One region of the Salinivibrio sp. PR919 genome, then DNA from elsewhere that is predicted to be linked to it. Evidence: riboswitches for the same ligand, from Rfam matches in the RefSeq annotation. Region 1 holds a riboswitch; each other region holds the start of a gene.
The links. A riboswitch is a leader RNA that binds a small molecule or an ion and turns the genes downstream of it on or off. The one in region 1 is predicted to bind thiamine pyrophosphate.
Positions count from the first base shown of each region.

Region 2: it holds a riboswitch for thiamine pyrophosphate, as region 1 does, so the genes downstream of both, thiD (bifunctional hydroxymethylpyrimidine kinase/phosphomethylpyrimidine kinase) here and thiC (phosphomethylpyrimidine synthase ThiC) in region 1, are expected to answer to the same signal.
Region 3: it holds a riboswitch for thiamine pyrophosphate, as region 1 does, so the genes downstream of both, thiB (thiamine ABC transporter substrate binding subunit) here and thiC (phosphomethylpyrimidine synthase ThiC) in region 1, are expected to answer to the same signal.

Region 1 covers NZ_MUFL01000016.1:48,035-52,328, reverse strand. The annotation lists tRNA gene BZG83_RS04925 (tRNA-Trp) at 1-21, shown strand, start outside; gene crcB (fluoride efflux transporter CrcB) at 628-1,008, shown strand; TPP riboswitch at 1,065-1,164, shown strand; gene thiC (phosphomethylpyrimidine synthase ThiC) at 1,258-3,234, shown strand; gene thiE (thiamine phosphate synthase) at 3,231-3,899, shown strand; gene BZG83_RS04905 (HesA/MoeB/ThiF family protein) at 3,883-4,294, shown strand, end outside.
Region 2 covers NZ_MUFL01000048.1:20,002-24,295, forward strand. The annotation lists gene BZG83_RS10325 (PAS domain-containing sensor histidine kinase) at 1-92, shown strand, start outside; gene BZG83_RS10330 (putative bifunctional diguanylate cyclase/phosphodiesterase) at 89-1,849, shown strand; TPP riboswitch at 1,912-2,012, shown strand; gene thiD (bifunctional hydroxymethylpyrimidine kinase/phosphomethylpyrimidine kinase) at 2,074-2,931, shown strand; gene BZG83_RS10340 (potassium channel family protein) at 3,015-4,040, opposite strand.
Region 3 covers NZ_MUFL01000082.1:592-4,885, forward strand. The annotation lists gene leuD (3-isopropylmalate dehydratase small subunit) at 1-170, shown strand, start outside; gene BZG83_RS13605 (DUF547 domain-containing protein) at 290-1,081, shown strand; TPP riboswitch at 1,120-1,221, shown strand; gene thiB (thiamine ABC transporter substrate binding subunit) at 1,274-2,260, shown strand; gene thiP (thiamine/thiamine pyrophosphate ABC transporter permease) at 2,266-3,855, shown strand; gene thiQ (thiamine ABC transporter ATP-binding protein) at 3,849-4,294, shown strand, end outside.

The sequences.
Region 1 (4,294 bases):
CGAATCCCTCTACCCCTGCCAAATACCAAAGCATCGACATCGTCGGTGCTTTTTTGTATGTGAATCATCAAGCTTCTCGTAAGCCGATTAAGGGTAGGTGTGAACATACAAACGACAAAAAAGCGTGTTGGGGGCTGGGTCGCCAGCCCGGTCGAATCCCTCTACCCCTGCCAAACATCAAAGCATCGACATCGTCGGTGCTTTTTTGTATGTGAATCATCAAGCTTCTCGTAATCCGATAAGAGATAGATGAGAACATGCAAACGACAAAAAAGCGTGTTGGGGGCTGGGTCGCCAGCCCGGTCGAATCCCTCTACCCCTGCCAAACATCAAAGCACCGACATCGTCGGTGCTTTTTTTGTATGTGAATCATCAAGGTTCTCGTAATCCGATTAAGGGTAGATGTGAACATGCAATCTACACAAAAGCGTGTTGGGGGCTGGGTCGCCAGCCCGGTCGAATTCCTCTACCCCTGCCAAATATCAAAGCATCGGCATCGTCGGTGCTTTTTTTGTATGTGACTCATTATGCTTCTAGCACCCTTGATCCTTTTCCCTTTTTCTTCCTCCTGTTTCTTGTTCACATGTCGCGGTATGATGACTTTTTACCAATCGAAAGGAGCACCCTGTGGTAAGCATATTGTGGGTAGGACTTGGTGGCGCATTAGGGGCGTCTTCGCGTTTTTTAGTTTCAGAGTGGAGCGTCGCGGTGTTTGGTCGAGGATTTCCCTACGGCACCCTAATGGTTAATGTGCTGGGATCATTAGCGATGGGTGTCTTTTTAGCGGCGATGAGCCAAGAACTGATTGCCCCAGTGCCTTGGCGTCAACTGATTGCTATTGGCTTTTTGGGCGCGTTCACCACCTTCTCGACCTTTTCAGTGGATACCTTGCTTCTTTTTCAACATGGTGAGACGGTGAAAGCCTTGTTAAACGTGGGTCTCAACCTTGCGTTATGCTTAGGAGCGGCCGCGATGGGGGCTTGGCTGCTAGGACGCATTACTGGGTAGGTAAAAACATGCTAGTACGTCGCTTGTTGTTGCGGCGGTGATTTCTTATACTGGCGTTGAACTTGTCGGAGTGCCAATTGGCTGAGACCACGTTAAGTGGGATCCGTTGAACCTGATCTGGTTAGTACCAGCGAAGGGAACAAGAGATGCATCAGATCACAGACCGTACGCGTCTGCCAGTTTGCTCACATCTCAATTCAGCGTTTTCCGGCAAGCATTAATTCCCATAATGAACACCGGAGTAATGCTATGTCGACCCGTAAACAGGCCCGTCTTGAGGCCAAATCCTTTATCGATTCTCTCTCTGCGCAAACCTACCCCAACTCGGAAAAAGTCTATGTCGAGGGATCGCGACCCGATATTCGCGTAGGGATGCGAGAAATCCATTTGTCTCCGACCTTTGTGGGTGGCAGTAAAGACAATCCGCAGTACGAGGCCAATGAGTCCATTCGGGTTTATGACACATCAGGGCCTTATACTGACCCACAGAGTGCTATCGATATTTACCAAGGCTTAGCGCCAGTGCGCAAAGCATGGATTGATGAGCGTGCCGATACAGAGTTCCTTGATGCAGTGAGCTCAGACTATGCGCAGACTCGCCTTAGTGATGAAACCTTGGATGATCTTCGCTTTAGTGCCTTACCGTCTATCCGTCGGGCAAAACCTAACCAATGTGTGACCCAACTTCACTACGCACGCCAAGGCATTATCACCCCAGAGATGGAATTTATCGCTATCCGGGAAAATATGGGACGTCAGCAGTATCGTGAAGAGCAGCTAAACCGCCAGCACCCAGGAGAAAGCTTTGGCGCGCATTTACCCTCAAACATCACTCCCGAATTTGTGCGCCAAGAAGTTGCTGAAGGGCGTGCGATTATTCCGGCCAACATTAACCACCCAGAAGCGGAGCCGATGATCATTGGGCGTAACTTTCTGGTGAAAGTGAATGCTAATATTGGTAACTCGGCGGTGAGCTCCTCCATTGAAGAAGAAACTGAAAAACTGGTGTGGGCGACCCGTTGGGGCGCGGATACGGTGATGGATTTATCGACCGGACGCAATATCCACGAAACCCGCGAGTGGATTTTACGTAATAGCCCAGTCCCGATTGGCACTGTGCCTATGTATCAGGCGCTTGAGAAAGTGAATGGCATTGCCGAAGACCTGACTTGGGAAGTGATGCGCGATACCTTGATAGAGCAAGCCGAGCAAGGGGTCGACTACTTTACCATTCACGCTGGGGTGCGTTTGCACTATGTGCCCATGACTGCCAATCGCGTGACTGGGATTGTCTCGCGTGGCGGGTCGATTATCGCCAAATGGTGCTTGGCGCATCATCAAGAAAGCTTCCTCTATACCCATTTTCGTGAAATCTGCGAGATTTGTGCCGCGTATGATGTATCGCTGTCGTTAGGCGATGGATTGCGCCCAGGCTCAGTAGCTGACGCGAACGACGAAGCCCAGTTCAGTGAGTTACGTACCCTGGGCGAGCTAACCAAGGTGGCATGGGAATACGATGTGCAGGTGATGATTGAAGGCCCCGGCCATGTGCCCATGCACATGATCAAAGAGAATATGGACGAGCAGCTCACCCATTGCCACGAAGCGCCCTTTTATACTTTAGGCCCGCTGACTACCGATATCGCGCCTGGTTACGACCACATCACCTCCGGGATTGGTGCGGCGATGATTGGCTGGTTTGGGTGTGCGATGCTTTGCTATGTCACGCCCAAAGAACATCTGGGTCTGCCCAATAAAGAGGATGTTAAAACTGGGCTTATCACTTACAAGTTGTGTGCGCACGCCGCCGACTTAGCCAAAGGACATCCGGGCGCGCAGGTGCGAGATAACGCCATTTCCAAAGCGCGCTTTGAATTTCGCTGGGAAGATCAGTTTAACCTTGCATTAGATCCAGTGACGGCGCGTGCTTATCACGATGAAACACTGCCTCAAGAGTCGGGCAAGGTCGCGCATTTTTGCTCCATGTGTGGGCCAAAATTCTGCTCTATGAAGATCAGCCAAGAAGTCCGCGATTATGCCAAAGAAAATGGCTATGCCGCTGCGGGCGAAGCGATTGATGTCACCATGCTGGAAGACCCGTTAGCAGGCATGCAGCAAAAATCGCAAGAGTTTCGAGCAAAGGGCAGTGAGCTCTACCTGCAAAAATCCCATCATTCGTTACCACAAGGCGCTGAGGTAGCGGACAGCGATAAGGTGGAGTCATGAGCCTGACCCCGTTTGCATCTATGTCTGAAGGTATAGGCCCATTATATCCGGTGGTAGACGATGTGGATTTGCTCGAACGCTTGCTTTGCTTGGGGGTGAAAACCGTGCAACTGCGTGTGAAGCAGCCGGGGCATCCTCAATTGGCGGATTGGGTACAGCGTGCGGTGGCGTTGGGCCGCGCGCACCATGCCCAGGTGTTTATCAACGATCACTGGCAGCTCGCGCTTGAGGCTGGCGCCTATGGCGTTCATCTGGGCCAGCAAGACATACAAGAGGCGGATCTTGACCTGCTCGCACGACAAGGCGTGCGCCTTGGCGTATCGACACGCAGTCCCGAACAACTTGCTGCAGCGATTGCGCTCTCGCCCAGTTATCTCGCCATCGGCCATATTTTTCCCACTACCACCAAACAGCTCGCCGAGCCGCCGCAAGGCATTTCTGCGTTAGCGCAGCAGGTAGCGACTGTGGATGGCCGCTTCCCGACGGTGGCGATTGGCGGTATTGATCTCAACCGTGCTCCTGACGTTTGGCGCACTGGCGTGGACGCCATTGCGGTGGTCCGTGCCGTGACGCAAGCGCCTGATTTAGCGGCGCTCATTGACGCATTTAATCGCTGTCTTAATCCATCAAGACAACAAGGAGGGCGTGATGCTATCGGACAGTGAATACCTGCGTTATAGCCGGCAAATCATGCTGCCGGAGGTTGGAGAGTGCGGGCAGCAGGCACTTAGCAAGGCGCGCGTGTTAATGGTCGGTGCCGGTGGGCTTGGAACCACCGCGGGCCTCTATCTTGCAGGCGCTGGCGTGGGTAAGTTAGCGATTGCTGACTCGGACCACATTGAGCTATCTAACTTGGCGCGTCAGGTGGCGTATCGGGAGGCGCAAATCGGCACCGATAAAGCCGCGTCGCTAGCCGCTAACTTGGTCGCGCTGAATCCACATTGCCAGTGCCGAGCCATCAATGCCTATCTAGAAGGTGAGCGTCTGGCGCTCGAAGTAGCGATGGCGGATGTGGTCCTTGATTGCAGTGATAATCTCGCCACCCGTCATGCGGTCAACC
Region 2 (4,294 bases), on a different contig from region 1:
CGCACAGCGACAGCATTGTGACGTTGGCATCACCGGTATCGGGTGCGGCGTTGGGCCGAGCGATGCAAACACTTTTGGAGGACAGGGCATGACACGAGAAAAATCCCAAGCGCAGATCCTGATCATTGATGATCGACCGGAGAATGTCGACTTGTTGACTGCCATGTTGCTGCAATCTGGCTATCAACACATCACAGGCCTTAACGATCCACGCCTTGTGACCGATTACCTCTCCCCGGTCCCCGATTTAGTGTTGCTTGATATGCGTATGCCACAACGCTCGGGGCTGGATGTACTCGATCTGTTGAACAATACGCTCGGTGAGCACTGTCCCCCGGTGATGGTGCTCACTGCCGATAGTGATAACAATCTGCGCAACCAAGCCTTATGTCGTGGGGCCATTGATTATCTCACCAAGCCGTTTGATCACCATGAAGTGCTCCAGCGCATCCATAATATTCTCCATTTTCAATTCAAAACCCTGAAAGAGCGAGATCAAGCGGCGCGTTTGCAGATGTTAGTGAATAAGCAAACCGCGGCATTACGTACCTTGTCTTTAACCGATCCCCTAACCAATCTACCCAATCGACGTGCGCTGGTGGATGCGGCTGAACGTCAACTCGCAAAGGGGATGGTGACCGTGTTTATGATAGCGTTGGATGGGATGGAGGCGGTAACACAGCATCAAGGCCACTTAATGACAGAAGCGCTGTATAAGCACCTTGCAGGGCTGTTGGCTAGTAGCTCGGTCGCAAGAGGTCGGCGTATTGGTGTCTGGGACAACACACGTTTGGTGATGTTAGTGGAAGGAGATATCACCGCCATTGACGCACTTGCCAAGCGGATGTGTCGATTATTGAGCGGGCATCACACCCTTGATGGCCGTTTGATGTCGATGCACTGCCATGTGGGAATAGCTCAAGCGGAAGGGGAGCATCACGATGTGGAGCAACTCTTTCGCCAAGCGATTCTAGCCATCCCGACCGATGACACCGAAGTGGGTCATTATCGCCAAGAGTTGGATGCGCAATCGCAACGTGAGCATATGATCCGCAATGGACTTAGCCCGGCTCTTGAACAAGGAGGGTTGTCTTTGGTCTTTCAGCCCAAATGGGATCTCAATACTGGCACCATGGTAGGCGCTGAGGCGTTATTGCGTTGGCGTCATCCGCAACTGGGAGCGATCAGCCCGGCCGAGTTTATTCCCATTGCCGAGCGAAGTGCCGATATGATCCAACTCGGCGATGCAGTTTTTTCTATGGCGTTGCGCGCGCTGGTCCGTTGGCGAGAGCAATACACCTTGCCCGAGGCGTTTCACTTAGCCATCAATGTCTCTTCCCAGCAACTTCGCCACGGTTTTGCCGACAGCATTCTTGCCCGCTGCCAAGCGCTGGAAGTACCCACCCAAATCATTCAGCTTGAGGTTACTGAATCGGCATTAATTCGACATATGTCGGTGGCGCTTAAAGAGTTACAACAGCTCCGTGATGCGGGGATGCACATTGCGCTTGATGATTTTGGCACAGGCTACAGTTCATTGAGCTATTTGAAACAGCTTCCTGTGGATTGGGTGAAGCTTGATCGTAGCTTTATTCAAGACCTTGCATCCAACGCCAGTGACAAACACCTTGTTGGCAGCGTGATCGACCTAGCGCATGGGTTCGGCCACGGTGTGGTGGCCGAAGGCGTGGAAGAAGTTGGCCAGCAACAGATTTTGCAGCGTATTGGCTGTGACCAAGCGCAAGGCTTCTTGTATGCCAAACCGCTGGGGTCAGAACAGTTTGAACAGCTTCTGCAAACCGGATGTGAATGCCCAGCGACGGCTATCAGTGCGCCCGTGTCTGGATAGCCGTGGTCATCATCGGATTAGAGATGAGGCTTGCGCTTTATCCGTAGGATGCATATCCTGAACACAGTTAGTCGGGGAGCAAGTAATTGCTGAGACTGCGAAAGCAGGACCCGTAGAACCTGATCCAGTTAGCACTGGCGGAGGGAACTGACACGATCAGCGCACAAAGTGACGCATACTGCCTCATTTTGTCTCCTTCCGCCCCTGATGATTAAGGGGCCAATATGAACCTATCTCCACCTGTTATTCTCACCATTGCCGGCTCAGACAGCGGTGGTGGCGCGGGCATTCAAGCCGACATTAAAGCGATTTCAGCGACCGGCGGCTATGCGTGCTCGGTGATCACTGCGCTAACCGCGCAAAATACCTGCGGTGTCGAGGCCGTCTTGGCGGTTGAGCCCGATTTTGTGCGCGCCCAATTAGATGCAGTGTTATACGACATGCCGGTGCGTGCGGTGAAAATCGGTATGCTGGCCAATCAAGCGATTATTCGTGAAGTCGCTGCTGTGCTGGCACGGTCGCCACACTTACCGGTGATTTTAGATCCCGTAATGGTCGCGACCAGCGGCGACCCTTTGCTCGACGAGCAGGCCATGAGGGCGTTGATTGAAGAGCTTATTCCGCGAGCAACGGTGCTCACTCCCAACTTGCCGGAGGCCGCTCGCTTAACCGGTCGGCCTGTGCCTACCTCTATAGAGCAAATGCATGAGCTGGTGCCGGCACTTCGCCATCTAGGCTGTCCTTACGTGATGCTCAAAGGGGGCCATTTACATCACGCCCCTGAAAGCGTCGATATGTGGATTAGCCGAGATACCTGTCAAACCTTGCGCGCACGCCGCATTGAAACTACCAACACCCATGGCACCGGATGTTCACTGTCTGCTGCAATCGCCTCGTTTTATGCCCAAGGGATGACGCCTATCGAGGCCGGGCGAGCGGCTAAGCAGTATTTGACGGAGGCCTTAGCGCATAGTCAGCAGCTAACGGTCGGAAGAGGTGCTGGGCCGGTGCATCATTTTTACGCTTACCCTGATAATTTGTGTCTGTCGCCAGCAGAGCATGCTGTCGCGGAATTGCCCTGAGACGAGATGGAAACGATCCGCTGCAACCCAAGTGGGGCAGCGGCATCGAAAAGAAAACAGCAAAGATGCGTTGGACGCGTCCGTTAGGCGGCAGACCAATGTGGTAAACGCTCGGCGGCGATATAAAAGATGCGATCGCCCGGTGCCACTTCAGTGTGTAGGCGAGGGTTCAGAGTGATCCCATCGCCTTTGTCGAGACCAATTAAGGTTGCATCATACTCATGCTTTAATTGATTAAACAAGGTGCCGACATCGGTTGCACTCGCATCGGTGGGGTAGCGGGCACAGTATTGGGTCATCCCTTGAGCCGTGCTCAATAGCTCGTGATGTAATTGGCTTGAACCGGGATCAACGGCCGCTTTTGCCAGCATTTCCACCGACACAGACGGCACACATTCAGCGTGCGGATAGTGCTGCTTCAATATTTGGCTGAGTGCATCATCTTGAAAATACGCGAGTAAATGGGCAGAAGGGTTTTTGTGAGCGCAGAACAGCGCCGCAGAAAGCGTGATATCGTCTTCTGGGTTATCGATAATAATACTCGCGGCACTGTCGATGCCGGCGCGCGCGATGCCCTCGGCATCAGTAAAGCTGGTCACGCGCACAAACTCTACCTCGCCAGGCAGCGGATTTTCCATTTCAGGACGGACACAAAGCACGATCGGGCGCTCGCCATGAATACCGCTTTGCAATAAACGGATTAACTGAATGGTACGCTGGCCGTTCCACCCCAAAACTAAAATATGATTTTTCACAGTAAGACTCCGTTTTCCTTGTAATCCACGTCGCCAATAATCCACCAAGGCACTGGTCACATGCCCAATCACCACCGCAAACAGACCGAGTCCACCGGGAATGATCCAAAAGGCGGTAATCCACTGTCCTGCTTCGGTGGCGGGCGAGTAATCGCCATACCCCACGGTAGAGGCGGTGACCACTAAGTAATAGATGTAGCGACTGAGTGACTGAGTCATCTCAGTTTCACCCGCTGATTGTAAAAGCAGCCAGCCAATGATGCCGTAGGCGAGTACGACCAATCCGAGAATACGCCCGTTTAAATGGGCGAAGTGGCTGATAATCCAACGTTTAAAAAGCAACCAAAAGGTCATAGTGTCTCGCTCATTCGCTATGGAAACGCCAGTATGAAGGGATTTTTTATGGGTTTACAGTGTAAATCAACGCATTGGCGTTGAGAGGATCACAGTTTAATCGATTACAAGCACATGCGTATGTATAAGGCGTACAATATGTATATTAACAACTCGGAGGGCTTCGCGTGTTTACATCTCGTCGTCAACTCGAACAAGAACAACAAAAACGTACTGAATTACAGCTAAAACTGGAGCAAGTCAATGCCCAGATA
Region 3 (4,294 bases), on a different contig from region 1:
TAGATTTGCCCGCCCAAACCATCCGTGCCGGTGAACACTGCTTTAGCTTCCAGATGGATGATTTTCGCCGTCATTGCTTGTTGGAAGGATTAGATAGCATTGGCCTCACGCTTCAGCACGACGCTGAGATCTCGCGCTTTGAGCAAAACATTCCCGCCTTTTTGGCATAACACAACACTTTAACCACTAAAACGCTGCTCAAGCAGCGTTTTTTTATGGCCATGAAAGCAAACATGGCGCAAGCTGGTCTAGGATATAAACAAGATACGCTCGCGATTGAGGAAGCGGTATGCGAACACGGATCACGCTCATTTTTTGGTTACTCGTTGCTTTTCCAGCCTTGGCCGCCCCGAAAGCCGATTATTGGGCAATGTGGGATGCGCACAACCCCGCCAGCCAAGCCACGTTTACCCATCACAGCTGGCAAGTATTACTCGATAAATATTTACAGCCTCAAGGACAGCACACCTTATTTAACTACGCAGCCGTCACCGAGGCCGATAAAGCGACTCTCGATCATTACATTAGCATGCTCACCGCGCGCGACCCGCGCACCTTGACCAAAGACGAACAATACGCGTACTGGGTTAATCTCTACAATTCAGTCACCGTAAAGCTAATTTTGGATGCGTATCCAGTCCGTTCGATCACCAAACTCGGTGGCCTGTTTAGCTTTGGACCTTGGGATGATGAGGTGGTCACGGTGGCAGGAGAGCCGCTTACCTTGAATGATATTGAGCACCGTATTCTGCGCCCGCTCTGGCAAGATCCGCGTACCCATTATGCGGTCAATTGTGCCAGCCTTGGCTGTCCGAACCTACAGCCACAAGCCTTTCAAGCCGACACCTTAGAGGCACAATTAGAACAAGCCGCCTATACCTTTATTAACAGTGATAAAGGCGTGAGTCAGCAAGGCGGTCAGTGGCAGCTTTCTTCTATCTATGAGTGGTTTGAGGCCGATTTTGGCGGCAGTGAACAAGGAGTAATCACCCATATCAATCAATACCGCGATATCAAACTTCCCGAGGATGCACGCTTAGACTATGACTACGACTGGGCGCTTAACCGAACCGCTGACTAAAAGGCTTGGTTAACCCTAAGCCAATCAGTACAATGGCTTCGTACTCATTGGGGAGCCTCTTGGCTGAGATTGCGCACCGCGCTAAACCCATCGAACCTGATCCAGCTAACACTGGCGTAGGGATTGAGACTTGATGATGTCATCAACCAGCCTCAACACCCACGCCCAACTTAGGAGCGTGCTGTGAAAGTCATTACGTCTGTTTTAACCGTACTTTCTTTGTCTCTGTTATCGCTTGGCGCCCGCGCCGCCGACCCGCTGACTGTCTATACCTACGACTCGTTTATCGCCGATTGGGGCGCAGGGCCAAAAATTAAAGCCGCCTTCGAGAAACGCTGTAATTGTAAGGTCGAGTTTGTGTCCCTTGAAGACGGCGCAGCCTTGCTAAACCGCATGCGGATTGAAGGCAGTAACACCAGCGCCGATATCGTGTTGGGTATAGACACCAATTTAATGAAAGAAGCGGAGCGGAGCGGCATTGTCGCCGAGCACGCGGTGAATACGGAGCGCCTACAGGTACCCGGCGGTTGGGATAATCCCTACTTTATCCCCTACGATTACGGCTACTTTGCCTTCGTGTACGACACCACGCGCCTGCTCGATCCGCCCAAGAGCTTGAAAGCCTTGATTGAAGATCGTGATGACATCAGTGTGATTTACCAAGATCCCCGTGTCTCCACCGTTGGCCAAGGCTTAATGCTTTGGATCCAGAAAGTCTACGGCGATAAAAGCCAGCAAGCATGGCGTGATCTCGCGGATAACACCATTACCGTGACCAAAGGCTGGACCGAAGCGTACAACATGTTCCTGAACAAGGAAGCGGACATGGTGCTCTCTTACACCACATCACCGGCTTACCATTTGGTTGCCGATGATGATGACCGCTTTGCCGCCGCGACGTTTGAAGAGGGCCACTATATGCAGATTGAAGTGGCCGCAAAATCAGCCTACACCGACCAGCCAGAACTGGCCGATGCGTTTTTGCAGTTTATGCTCAGCGATGAAGCGCAGTCGATCATTCCCCTTACGCAATGGATGTACCCTGTTACTGATATCACGTTACCGGATGCCTTCTATACCTTGAGTAAGCCAGAAAAAAGCTTGATTTATCAACCCGATGAAGTGATGGGCAACCGTCAACAATGGGTGCGTGACTGGCAAACGGCGTTGGTTGAATAATCGTCATGCTCAACCCTTCACGCACTTGGCCGGGCAGTCTCGCGGCCAGTCTCGTCGTGCTTTTAATTGGCAGCGCTCTTTGGGCGCTGTTCTCTCACAGCCAAGATCTTAACCTTCAGGCACTATGGCAAGATGCCTACCTTCGTCACGTCACCGTATTTAGCTTCAAGCAAGCCATTTTATCAGTGATCCTCAGTGTGGGATTGGCGATTCCTGTTGCCCACGCCCTGTCGCGTCGCGAGTTTGCGGGTAAGCGTTGGTTGTTGAAACTGTTTGCCATGACCTTAGTGCTGCCTGTGCTGATTGGGGTATTTGGCTTGGTAGCCATTTTTGGTCGCAGCGGATTGCTCGCCGACACCCTACAACATTTTGATCTTTCTATGCCATTTTCCATTTATGGATTGAGCGGCATTTTGCTGGCACACGTGTTTTTCAACTTACCATTTTCCGCCCAGATCATGGTGCAAGCACTCGAGGGGATCCCCGCCGATCAACGCCGCTTAGCGACTCAATTGGGCTTAGGTGGCTGGCAGCGTTTTCGTCACCTTGAATGGCCTTATCTTCGCCAAAGTTTGCCCCATATCGTCGGGCTGGTGTTTATGCTCTGCTTTACCAGTTTTGCCACCGTCATGGCGCTTGGAGGCGGCCCCAAAGCCACCACCATAGAGTTGGCCATTTACCAAGCCATTCGCTTTGACTTTGATTTGCAAACCGGCGCGGCATTAGCGCTGTGGCAGATGATGCTGTGCGGCACCATTGCGTTTGTAGTGCAAACATTCACACGCGCGGTGCCGAATACACCCAGTGAAGTATTACCATTGCCGCATGCCCTCGATAGCCGAGCGGCGAAATGCTGGGATCTGCTCTGGATAACCTTGGTCTTGCTTCTCGTATTGCCGCCACTGGGTGTAGTGCTGTATCGCGGGCTCAACCCGAGTGCGCTCACTGTCCTTGCCGATACAGCGTTATGGCAAGCCACCATGCACTCATTGTGGGTGGCCACCGGCGCGAGCGCCATTGCATTTGTGTTGGCAATTGCAGTGATCTTAGCCAGTCGTCACTGGCGATTTCATGGTCAAAAAAAACGAGCCGATGGTATTGAAACGCTGGGGGCCATGATTTTGGTCGTGCCAAGTATCGTATTAAGCACTGGACTGTTTTTGCTGTTTCGCCAATTTAGCGATGTCTTTAGCCTCGCCTTGTGGTTGGTGATGGGGGTCAATGCGCTGATGGCCTTACCGTATTTGATTAAGGTGCTCAGTGCCCCTGCCTATCAAGTGGCGCAATCTTATCATGCACTCTGTGCCACCCTAGGCGTGCGCGGGGTTACCCGCTTGCGCTTAATTGAATGGCAGTGCTTACGCCGCCCAATAGCACGTGGCCTCGCGGTCAGTTTTGTCCTCTCGATGGGCGATCTCAGCGCCATCTCTTTATTTGGTAGCCAACACTTTCAAACACTGCCTTTGTATCTATTTCGTCTGATGGGCAGTTATCAAATGGATGCGGGCGCCGCGGCGGCCATGCTGTTATTAGCGACCAGTTTAGGCAGCTACGCTCTGATCATCCGCCTCGTCCAATGGAGACACGCATGCTAACCCTTTCCAATATCACGTATCGCTACCAGCAAGCGTGGATGCACTTCGACGCCCACATTGCGCCGGGAGAGATTGTTGCTGTACTCGGCCCAAGCGGCGCAGGGAAAAGTACCTTACTCTCTCTGATTGCAGGATTAATTGCTCCTGATAGTGGCGAGATTTTGATTGCAGGTAAGCCAGTCACTACCGCGCCGGCTCACCAGCGCCCACTCTCCATCCTGTTTCAAGAGCATAATGTCTTCACCCACTTATCGGTGTTTGACAACATGGCGATTGGACTTTCGCCTTCACTCAAGCTCAGTCACGCACAAAAAGAGAGCGTGAGAAGCGCCGCGGATGCGGTGGGGCTGACACCTTATTTAGATCGTTTACCCGGCGCATTGTCCGGCGGGCAGCGCCAGCGGATTGCACTCGGACGAAGTATTGCACGTCAACAGCC